3 regions of the Streptomyces sp. NPDC014882 genome follow, and region 1 is predicted to be linked to each of the others. Evidence: riboswitches for the same ligand, from Rfam matches in the RefSeq annotation. Region 1 holds a riboswitch; each other region holds the start of a gene.
What was found. Region 1 has a riboswitch for cobalamin ahead of ACF09K_RS03795 (ribonucleoside-diphosphate reductase subunit alpha). Riboswitches for the same ligand answer to the same signal wherever they lie in the genome.
Positions count from the first base shown of each region.

Region 2: another riboswitch for cobalamin. It lies ahead of ACF09K_RS12130 (energy-coupling factor ABC transporter permease); the one in region 1 lies ahead of ACF09K_RS03795 (ribonucleoside-diphosphate reductase subunit alpha).
Region 3: another riboswitch for cobalamin. It lies ahead of ACF09K_RS29435 (cobalamin biosynthesis protein); the one in region 1 lies ahead of ACF09K_RS03795 (ribonucleoside-diphosphate reductase subunit alpha).

Region 1 covers NZ_JBIBWL010000001.1:849,765-853,029, forward strand. The annotation lists gene ACF09K_RS03795 (ribonucleoside-diphosphate reductase subunit alpha) at 1-2,035, opposite strand, end outside; cobalamin riboswitch at 2,159-2,308, opposite strand; gene mctP (monocarboxylate uptake permease MctP) at 2,462-3,265, opposite strand, start outside.
Region 2 covers NZ_JBIBWL010000004.1:187,246-190,510, forward strand. The annotation lists gene cbiQ (cobalt ECF transporter T component CbiQ) at 1-570, opposite strand, end outside; gene ACF09K_RS12125 (energy-coupling factor ABC transporter substrate-binding protein) at 577-1,098, opposite strand; gene ACF09K_RS12130 (energy-coupling factor ABC transporter permease) at 1,095-1,796, opposite strand; cobalamin riboswitch at 1,826-2,011, opposite strand; gene ACF09K_RS12135 (PP2C family protein-serine/threonine phosphatase) at 2,251-3,265, opposite strand, start outside.
Region 3 covers NZ_JBIBWL010000016.1:110,265-113,529, forward strand. The annotation lists gene ACF09K_RS29430 (cobyric acid synthase) at 1-1,111, opposite strand, end outside; gene ACF09K_RS29435 (cobalamin biosynthesis protein) at 1,108-2,076, opposite strand; cobalamin riboswitch at 2,177-2,309, opposite strand; gene ACF09K_RS29440 (hypothetical protein) at 2,468-2,689, opposite strand; gene ACF09K_RS29445 (anion permease) at 2,724-3,265, opposite strand, start outside.

The DNA.
Region 1 (3,265 bases):
AGGTGAAGGACTGCACCGAGCCGTTCGCCTCGCGCAGGGCCTCGCGGGTGCGGGCGTCCCACACGCCCAGCTCCTTGAGCTCGCGCACCAGGTAGGAGTTGACCTGGAGGAACTCGCCGGACAGCGTCTCGCGCTTGAACAGGTTGGAGACCTGCGGCTCGATGCACTCGTACACACCGGCGATGGACGCGATGGTGGCGGTCGGCGCGATGGCCAGGAGCAGCGAGTTGCGCATGCCGGTCGCCGCGACGCGCTCGCGCAGCGCCGCCCAGCGTTCCGGCCAGGCGAACTCGACGCCGTAGTGGTCGGGGTGCAGCACGCCCCGGGCGGTGCGGGTCTTCTCCCAGGCGGGCAGCGGGCCGTTGCGCTCGGCGAGGTCGGCGGAGGCCTCGTACGCGGCGAGCATGATCCGCTCGGCGATCCGGGTGGAGAGTTCCCTGGCCTCGGGCGAGTCGAAGGGCAGCCGGAGCTTGAAGAAGACGTCCTGGAGGCCCATCGCGCCCAGCCCGACCGGCCGCCAGCGGGCGTTGGAGCGGCCCGCCTGCTCGGTGGGGTAGAAGTTGATGTCGACGACCCGGTCGAGGAAGGTGACGGCGGTGCGGACGGTCTCGTCCAGCCGCTCCCAGTCGATGACCTCGGCGGCCCCGGGGCGCGTGTCGACGAACGCGCCGAGGTTCACCGAACCCAGGTTGCAGACCGCCGTCTCGCCGTCGTCGGTGACCTCCAGGATCTCCGTGCACAGGTTCGAGGAGTGGACGACGTGGCCCGGTTCGGCGGTCTGGTTGGCGGTGCGGTTGGCCGCGTCCTTGAAGGTCATCCAGCCGTTGCCGGTCTGCGCGAGGGTGCGCATCATGCGGCCGTACAGGTCGCGGGCGGCGATGGTCCTCCTCGCCAGGCCCGCCGCCTCGGCCGCGCGGTAGGCCGCGTCGAACTCGTCGCCCCACAGGTCGACCAGCTCGGGCACGTCGGCCGGGGAGAACAGCGACCACTGCCCGTCGGCGTCGACCCGCCGCATGAACTCGTCCGGCACCCAGTGCGCCAGGTTGAGGTTGTGCGTACGGCGCGCGTCCTCACCGGTGTTGTCGCGCAGCTCCAGGAACTCCTCGATGTCGGAGTGCCAGGTCTCCAGGTAGACCGCGGCCGCGCCCTTGCGCCGGCCGCCCTGGTTCACGGCGGCGACCGAGGCGTCCAGGGTCTTCAGGAACGGCACGATGCCGTTGGAGTGCCCGTTGGTGCCGCGGATCAGCGAGCCGCGCGAGCGGATGCGGCTGTACGACAGCCCGATGCCGCCGGCGTGCTTGGAGAGGCGGGCGACCTGGTGGTAGCGGTCGTAGATCGAGTCCAGCTCGTCCAGGGGGGAGTCGAGGAGGTAGCAGGACGACATCTGCGGGTGCCGGGTGCCGGAGTTGAACAGGGTGGGGGAGGAGGGGAGGTAGTCCAGGCGGCTCATCAGCCCGTGGAGCGCGGCGACCTCGTCGACGCTCCTCGCCGTGTCGTCCTCGGCCAGGCCGCTCGCCACCCGCAGCAGGAAGTGCTGGGGGGTCTCGACGACCTTGCGGGTCAGCGGGTGGCGCAGCAGGTAGCGGCTGTGCAGGGTGCGCAGGCCGAAGTAGCCGAAGCGGTCGTCGGCGTCCGGGTCGACCAGCGCGTCGAGCCGGGCGGCGTGCAGCCGCACGAACGCGGCGGTGCGGTCGGCGATCAGGCCCTCGCGGTGGCCGACGGCGACGGACGTGGTGAAGGAGGTGACGCCCTGGGAGGCGGCCTCGGCGCGGATGCCGATCGTCAGCAGCCGGGCGGCCAGCCGGGAGTAGGCGGGGTCCTCGGAGATCAGACCGGCGGCCGCCTCCGTGGCCAGCTCGCGCAGCTCCGCCTCGTCAGCCCGCGAGGACCGGCCCCGCAGGGCGGCGGCGGCGACCCGGCCGGGGTCGGCGTCCGGGAGGTCGGCGGTCAGCTCGGTCAGGGTCCGCAGCAGTGCGGCTCCGGGACCGTCGGTCTCCGGGGCCGCTGAAGCCGGTTCGGCTGGCGCGATGGTCACGTGGGGCTCTCCCTCGCTCGGCGGGGGCCTTGCGCGGGGCAGGGGGCAGCACACGAGCGCGGGGGCGCGTCGCGTCCACCGGCCCATTCCGCGAGGCCCGGACGTCAGGGCACCCGAACCGGACGGACCGGGTGCGCTGCCGGCAGGTGCTCGGACTGACCAGGCGTGCGCACGGGAACATGCGCGCACGTGAGTACACCGTTGCGGGACAGTTCCGGATTCGCACCGGATTCCCCTGCGGCGACAGCGAGCACGAGCATACATCTTGTGCCGGGCTGCCGAGTGACCCCCAGATGTTGTGTCGGACCGGCTTCGCAGCGTCAACTCCGGGAGGACGCGGGCCCGTCCCGGCGGCACGGGCGCGCACGACGGCGGGCCGCCGGGGACATGCCCCCGACGGCCCGCTGCGGGACGCGGACGACGGTCCTAGTGCCCCGCTGCCGTCCCCGCGGTCGCCGGCGGCAGTTCCACCTGGACGCCCGGGTCGCCGGCGTCCGCCGTGTAGTCCGACGGGGACGTCTCGTCGACGCCCTCCGGAGCCTTCAGCGCCTTCAGGACGAAGGTCAGCACCACCGTCACCACGACGTTCAGGACGAACGCCGTCAGGCCGATGTAGCCGATCTCCCCGATGCCGGGGATCTCCTTCGACGAGCCGCCGAAGTGCGCCTGGGTCGGGGAGGCGACGCCGTACGCCGCGACCGTGCCGTAGAGCATGCCGACGGCCCAGCCGGCCAGCAGGGCCCAGCGGTGGAACCAGCGGGTGAACAGGCCGCCCACCAGGGCGGGGAAGGTCTGCAGGATCCAGATGCCGCCCAGGAGCTGGAAGTTGATGGCGACGGTCTTGTCCATGGTGAGGACGAAGACCAGCGCGCCGACCTTCACCAGCAGCGAGACCAGCTTGGAGACGCGGGTCTCCTCCTTGGGCGTGGCGTCCGGCTTGATGAAGTCCTTGTAGATGTTGCGGGTGAACAGGTTCGCGGCCGCGATGGACATGATGGCGGCCGGCACCAGCGCGCCGATGCCGATCGCCGCGAAGGCCACGCCCGCGAACCACGCCGGGAACATGTCCTCGAAGAGCTGCGGGATCGCCAACTGGCCGTTGGTGACCTTCACCCCGGCCGCGATCGCCATGAAGCCCAGCAGGGCGAGCAGGCCGAGCATGAGGGAGTACAGCGGCAGGATCGTGGTGTTGCGGCGGATCACGTCACGGCTGCGCGAGGACAGCGTCGC
Region 2 (3,265 bases), on a different contig from region 1:
GAACGCGGTGGCGCCGAGCCCGGCGAGCGAACGCCACTCGGCGGCCCGGCCGGTGTGTCCGAGCCGGGCCGCCTGCGCCTCCCGGATCCGGCGCACCGAGTCCAGCAGCAGGAAGCTCATCCGGTACGTCACCAGGGCGACGTCGACGACCGGCGCGGGCACGCCGGCCCTCACCAGACGGGGCAGCAGGTCCGACATGGGCGTGGTGAACGCGAACAGCAGCACGCCGAGCGAGGCGGCCGAGGTGCGCAGCATCAGCTCCCCGGCCCGCGCCGGGCCGGCGTCGGCCAGGGACACGAACCCGTCGGGCCCGCCCACCTGGACGAGGAGGGGGAGCGCGCCCGTCGCGCAGAAGCCCAGCGGGACCCGGTAGGCGCGCCACAGCCGGCGGGGCGGCACCCCCGCCGGACCCAGCAGCAGGGCGAGCGCCGTCACCAGCACCAGGGCCGCGCCCGGCCAGGGCGGGAGGGAGATCGCGAGCAGGGTGAGGCCGAGCCCCAGCACCGCCTTGTCCACGGGATGGCGGTGGCGCCAGCGACTGCTGTGCGCCGCCGCGTCGATCGGCAGCACGCGCGATCAGACCCGTCCCCGCGGGGACTTCCCGGCGTCGGGCGCGCTCACGGCATCCCGTGCCCCGGCACCGTCCCGTGCCCCGGCACCGTCCCGTGCCCCGGCACCGTCCCGTGCCCCGGCACCGTCCCGTGCCTCGGTCCCGTCGCGTGTCCCGGTCCCGTCCCGTGCTTCGGCCTCGTCCCGCGCCTCGGCACCGTCCCGCTCCCGTTCCAGCCGGGCCAGCAACCGCAGTTCGCCCTGGCGGCGGCCGCGGCGCACCCCGAAGTAGTAGGCGAGGACACCCGCGCCCAGGGCCGCCTGGGCGGCGAACAGCGCCGACTCGATCTCCCCCGACGGCGGTTCGTACAGGGGCGAGAACCACGGCTCGTAGTCCGGCTGGATCTCGGTGATCGCCGTCTCCGCCTCGCTGTCGGAGCCGGTGAACGGCTGCTCCTTGTGGTCGCCGAGCCCCAGGGCCAGCGGCAGCACCGCGAGCGCGAGCACGGCGAGCAGCAGCAGGAGGTTGATCCTCGTGTTCCGCTTCACGGGGCCACCGCCCCGGTCGTGTCCGACGCGCGGCGCCCGGCCGCCAGCACGCCCAGCCGGGTCAGCTCGCCCTTGCTGGACTGCACGAGGAGACGCATCACCAGGACGGTGAGGAGCCCCTCGCTCACCGCCAGCGGGACCTGCGTGACGGCGAAGATGGACCCGAACTTGCCGAGTGCGCCCAGGAACCCGCTGCTCGGGTCGGGGAACGCCAGCGCCAGCTGCACGCTGGTCACGCAGTAGGTGGACAGGTCGGCGACGAAGGCGCCGGCGAACACCGTGACCATCAGCGGCACGCCGTACTGCCGCAGCAGGCGGTACACGCCGTACCCGGCCCACGGTCCGACGATCGCCATCGAGAACACGTTGGCGCCGAGCGTGGTCAGGCCGCCGTGCGCGAGCAGCAGGGCCTGGAAGAGCAGGGTGATGGTGCCCAGCACGGCCATGATCGGCGGCCGGAACAGGATCGCGCCCAGACCGGTGCCGGTGGGGTGCGAGCAACTCCCGGTCACCGAAGGGAGCTTGAGTGCGGACAGGACGAACGTGAAGGCGCCGGAGGCGCCGAGCAGCAGTGTGCTCTCGGGATGTTCCCTGACTTCACGGGTGAGCGACCGGGCTCCGTGGACGACGAACGGCGCCGACGCGACGCTCCAGGCGACCGCGTGCACCGGAGGAAGAAAACCCTCGGCTATGTGCATGGCTCAGCAGACCCTCTCCAGCACCTCGTGGATGGTTGACGCGCCTTGGCCGGTCTCCTGGCTGACGGGTACCACCGCCCGTGCTCCGCCTTCCCGGGTCCGTGAGGACCCAGTGGCTGCCCGCGAGGGCCGGAGCCGGACTTCCCGATCACAGTGGCGAGGGCCGCACCGGCATCACACCGGATTTCCCGTTCACCAAGGCGTGGTGACAGTAGTGCGAGGACCGGGGCGGTGACAAGCGCGAACGGGGGCGCACGGACGGCGGACGCGGGGTGCCGGACCGGCGCACACCGGCCGTGCCGGGGCCGGGCGGGCGCCGGTCGGTGGCGGTGTCGATCCGGTCACACCGGCCGGTCGTCGGCCGTGCCGGTCCGGGATCCGGAGACGGAGGCCCGGGGACGGGGCCCCGGGGGAGGGGTTTCGAGGGCGTGCCCCGGGGCGGGGTCCCGGAGGGTCAGCGGCCGTGCCAGTCCAGGCACACCACGAGCGCGTCGTCCTCCGCCGCGGATCCGTCGCGGTGCCCGGCCAGTTCGCGCAGCACGGCATGCGGGGCCTCGGCCGCCGGCAGCAGCCGGGTGGCGGTGATCGCGCGCGCCAGGGCGGCGTCCCCGTACGTCCCCCCGCCGGGCGAGGCGTCCGGGTGGACGCCGTCGCTGACGAACACCAGCCGGTCGCCGGGCTCCACCTGGAACGGCTGCGCCACGTAGTCGGTCTCCTCGAACATGCCCAGCGGCAACTGGGCGTCCAGGCCGACGTGTTCGACGGTGCCCGCCCGCAGCCGCAGCAGCCGTGGTGAGCCGGCGTCCACCACCTGGGCCCGTCCGGTGGCGAGTTCGACCTCCAGCATCAGCACCGGCAGGTAGCAGTGGCCCCGGTAGTGCGCGTGCACCGCCTGGTCGGCCAGCGCCGCCTGATCGGCGATCGGGAGGCCGGCCCGCCGCGCGTTGCGCAGCGCGCTGACCGCCAGGTTCGTCAGCAGCGGCGCCTCCGTGCCCTCGCCCGTGCCGTTGTTGACGTACAGGGTGAGGCGGCCGTCCGTCGCGGACCAGTCGAAGTTGTCGCCGCGGACGGCGTAGGCGGGCTCCAGCTGGGCGCCGAGCGCGTATCCGGGACCGGTGCCGGCGCGGGCCGGGAGGAGCTGCCACTGCATCTCCGCGGCCAGGGTGAGCCGTTCCCTGCGCCGGGCCCGCAGGTACAGGTCCGTGGCCCGCCCGGCCACGACCACCTCGTGCCCGAGCACCTGCGCGACCTCCGCCAGCTCGCCCACCACGTCCGGCGCCCGGCCGCCCCCGGGGTTCTCGCCGGCCTCGGGGCCCTCGCCGTTCTCGCCGTCCTCGGGGCCCGCACCGTCCGCGGGATCCTCGGGCAGCGTCACCGACAGCACCCCGAGCCGGTCGCCGCGCACCGAGACCGGCAGGTGCGCCCGCACCAGGCCGTTCGCGGCCGGTTCGACGTACGGCTCCTGCGCG
Region 3 (3,265 bases), on a different contig from region 1:
CGCCCAGCACGGGCCGCCGCTCGGCGACCCTGCGCAGGATCGCGTCCGCCAGCCCGCGCTCCCGCAGCCACTCCAGCGCCCGGACCGTCCCCCGGGTCCCCGGCAGCACCACGAGGTCGGCGTCGGCCAGTTCCTCCGGCCGGTCCACGAACCGCACGACGACGCCCGGTTCGGCGGCCAGCGCGTCCACGTCGGTGAAGTTGGACATCAGCGGGACCGCGCAGACGGCGACCCGCAGCACGTCCTCGCCGACGGGCGCGGAGACGGCCGACTCCCGGACGGCGCCCCGCAGGGAGACCGCCATCCCGTCCTCCTCGTCGATGCCGAGCCCGTGCCGGAACGGCAGCACCCCGTAGGTCCGCCGCCCGGTCAGGCCGTGCAGCATGTCCAGGCCCGGCTCCAGCAGGGAGACGTCACCGCGGAACTTGTTGACGAGGAACCCGGCGACCAGTTCCTGGTCCTGCGGCGAGAGCAGCGCGACGGTCCCGAAGAAGGAGGCGAAGACGCCGCCGCGGTCGATGTCGCCGACGACGAGCACGGGGAGGCGGGCGTTGCGGGCGATCCCCATGTTCACGATGTCGGTCCGCCGCAGGTTGATCTCGGCGGGACTGCCCGCCCCCTCACAGATCACCGCGTCATACGTGCCCCGCAACTCGGCGAGACAGTCCAGGACGGTCCCGAGGAGTTCCTCCTGCCGTCCGCCGCGCAGCCTGCTCCCGGGGGACGCCCCTGCGGCCCCTCCGCTTTCCCCGGTCCCTCCGGTCTCTCCGGTCTCTCCGGTCCCTCCGGTCTCGCCGAAGAAGCCGCGCGCGCTCATCTCGCCGACCGGCCTGCCGAGCAGCACGACCTGGCTGCTCCGCTCGCCGCCCGGCTTGAGCAGCACCGGGTTCATCAGCGCCGTCGGCTCGATGCGGCAGGCCTGCGCCTGCATGGCCTGCGCGCGCCCGATCTCGGCGCCCTCACGGGTCACGAACGAGTTGAGGGACATGTTCTGCGCCTTGAAGGGCGCCACCTTGACCCCCTGCCGCACCAGCCACCGGCAGATCCCGGCCGTGACGACGCTCTTGCCGGCGTCCGAGGTGGTGCCGGCGACGAGGAGACCCCCGCTCATGACGTACGCCCCTTCGCTCCCGCCGCGAGGACGCTCGCGGCCACGGCGCGCGCGGCGACGGTGACGCCGAGCGCGAGCAGGCCGACGCGGCGGGAGAGCCGCGCGGCACGTTCGATGTCCCGGACCACGACGGGCCGGCCCCGCTCCCCGTTCAGCACCGGCCGGTGCTCGACGCGCCCGCCGTACGACAGCGTCCCGCCCAGCCGCACCCCGAGGGCGCCGGCGAACGACGCCTCCACGGGACCGGCGTTGGGGCTGGGGTGCCTGCGCGCGTCGGCCCGCCAGGCCCGCAGCGCCCCGCGCGGATCGTCGCCGGCGACGGCGGCCAGCACGGCGGTCAGCCGGGCCCCCGGCCAGCCGGCGACGTCGTCCAGCCGGGCCGACGCCCACCCGAAGCGGAGGTGGCGCGGCGAGCGGTGACCGACCATCGCGTCCAGGGTGTTGACGGCCCGGAACCCGAGCAGTCCCGGCACGCCGCCGACGGCTCCCCACACCAGGGCGCCCACGACCGCGTCGGAGGTGTTCTCGGCGACGGACTCGACGACCGCGCGGGCGATCCCGTCGGCGTCCAGGGCCTGCGGGTCCCGTCCGCACAGGTGCGGCAGGCGCGCCCGCGCGCCCTCGACGTCCCCCGCCTCCAGGGCCCGCCCGACGGCCCGGGCCTCCCGCACCAGCGAGGTCCCGCCGACGACGGCCCACGCGGCGGCACCGGTCAGCGCGACGGACGCGGCGGGGGAGCGGCGTACGGCACGCGAGGCGAGGGCCCCGAGGGCCACGGCGCCACCGGCGCACACGGCGGTGTGCAGCGCGCCCCACCCGCGGTGGTCCCGCCACAGCACCCGCTCCACGCCGGCCGCGGCCCGCCCGAACACGGCGACCGGATGCCCCCGGCGCGGATCGCCGAGGAGCAGGTCCCCCAGGAGGCCGGCGGCGGCACCGTACGCGTATCGGCGATCGGCACCCATCGGCTCAGCCGGCCGACGGGCCGGGCAACGACCTGGTGCTGTACCTCGAACGGCAGCCGAGCATGGCGATATGTCCTCACTCAGGGTGTCCACGCCCTGGTTCGACGAGACCGGCGACGAGAGTTCCTGGCTCCCGGGGGTGTCTACCCCGGTGACAGTGGCGGGACCGCGCCGGATTCACACCGGCTTCCTCTTCTGTCGCCGTACATGGCCCCGGCAGTCCACCACGGGCCCGGAAGGGCCGTCAACTCACTGTTGACCTGCGCCGGGACAGTGTGCAGAAGCCCACACGCCGCCGGCCCCGCATCACCGGTCACGGCCGTCACACGCGCGTGGGGCGCGGGACGGTGGTCCGTCCCGCGCCCCACGCGCGCGTGTGCGTGCCGATCCGTCAGGCGACGATCAGCGAGATCCCGTAGGCCACCGCCCCGGCGCACGCCGCGAAGCACGCGTACGCGCCGGTGACGGCCAGGGTGGCGGAGCCGCCCTGGGCCGCGGCCCGCTCGCGGCGGGAGAGGCCCATGATGCCGAGGGTGAAGAGGGCCACGAGGGCCACGGTGACGACGAGACTGACCCCGAAGACGGAGCCGAGAGCCGCCCAGTCGATCTTCATGCTGCTTCTTCCTTCGTACCGGTGGGGGCGGGACTCAGACGGTGGTGACGGTGGGGGCGGCCGACGGGGCCGGCTCCGGCGCCGGGACGGTGGCCGTGAGGTCCTCGGTGACCGTGCCCGCCGGGGGCGGGGTCACGGCGGCGATCGCGGTGGTGACCACGCCGGCCGGCTCCTCGTCCCCGCCGACGACGTGCGTGTGGTCGATGACCTCGCGCCGCGAGATCTTCCAGATCGCCGCGCTGGAGGCGATGAGGAACACCGCGACGAGCGCCGTGCCCCAGTCGCCGAAGCCGGTCACGTACTCGGCGAGGGCGCCGACCAGGGCCGCGGCCGGCAGCGTCAGGCCCCAGGCCACGAACATCCGGGTGGCGGTCGACCAGCGGACGACGCCGCCCTTGCGGCCCAGGCCCGCGCCCATCACCGCGCCGGACACCGAGTGCGTGGTGGAGAGCGAGAAGCCGAGGTGGGAGGAGGCCAGGATGACGGTGGCCGCGCTGGTCTGGGCGGCGAAGCCCTGCTGCGGCTGGAGGTCGGTCAGGCCCTTGCCCATGGTGCGGATGATGCGCCAGCCGCCGA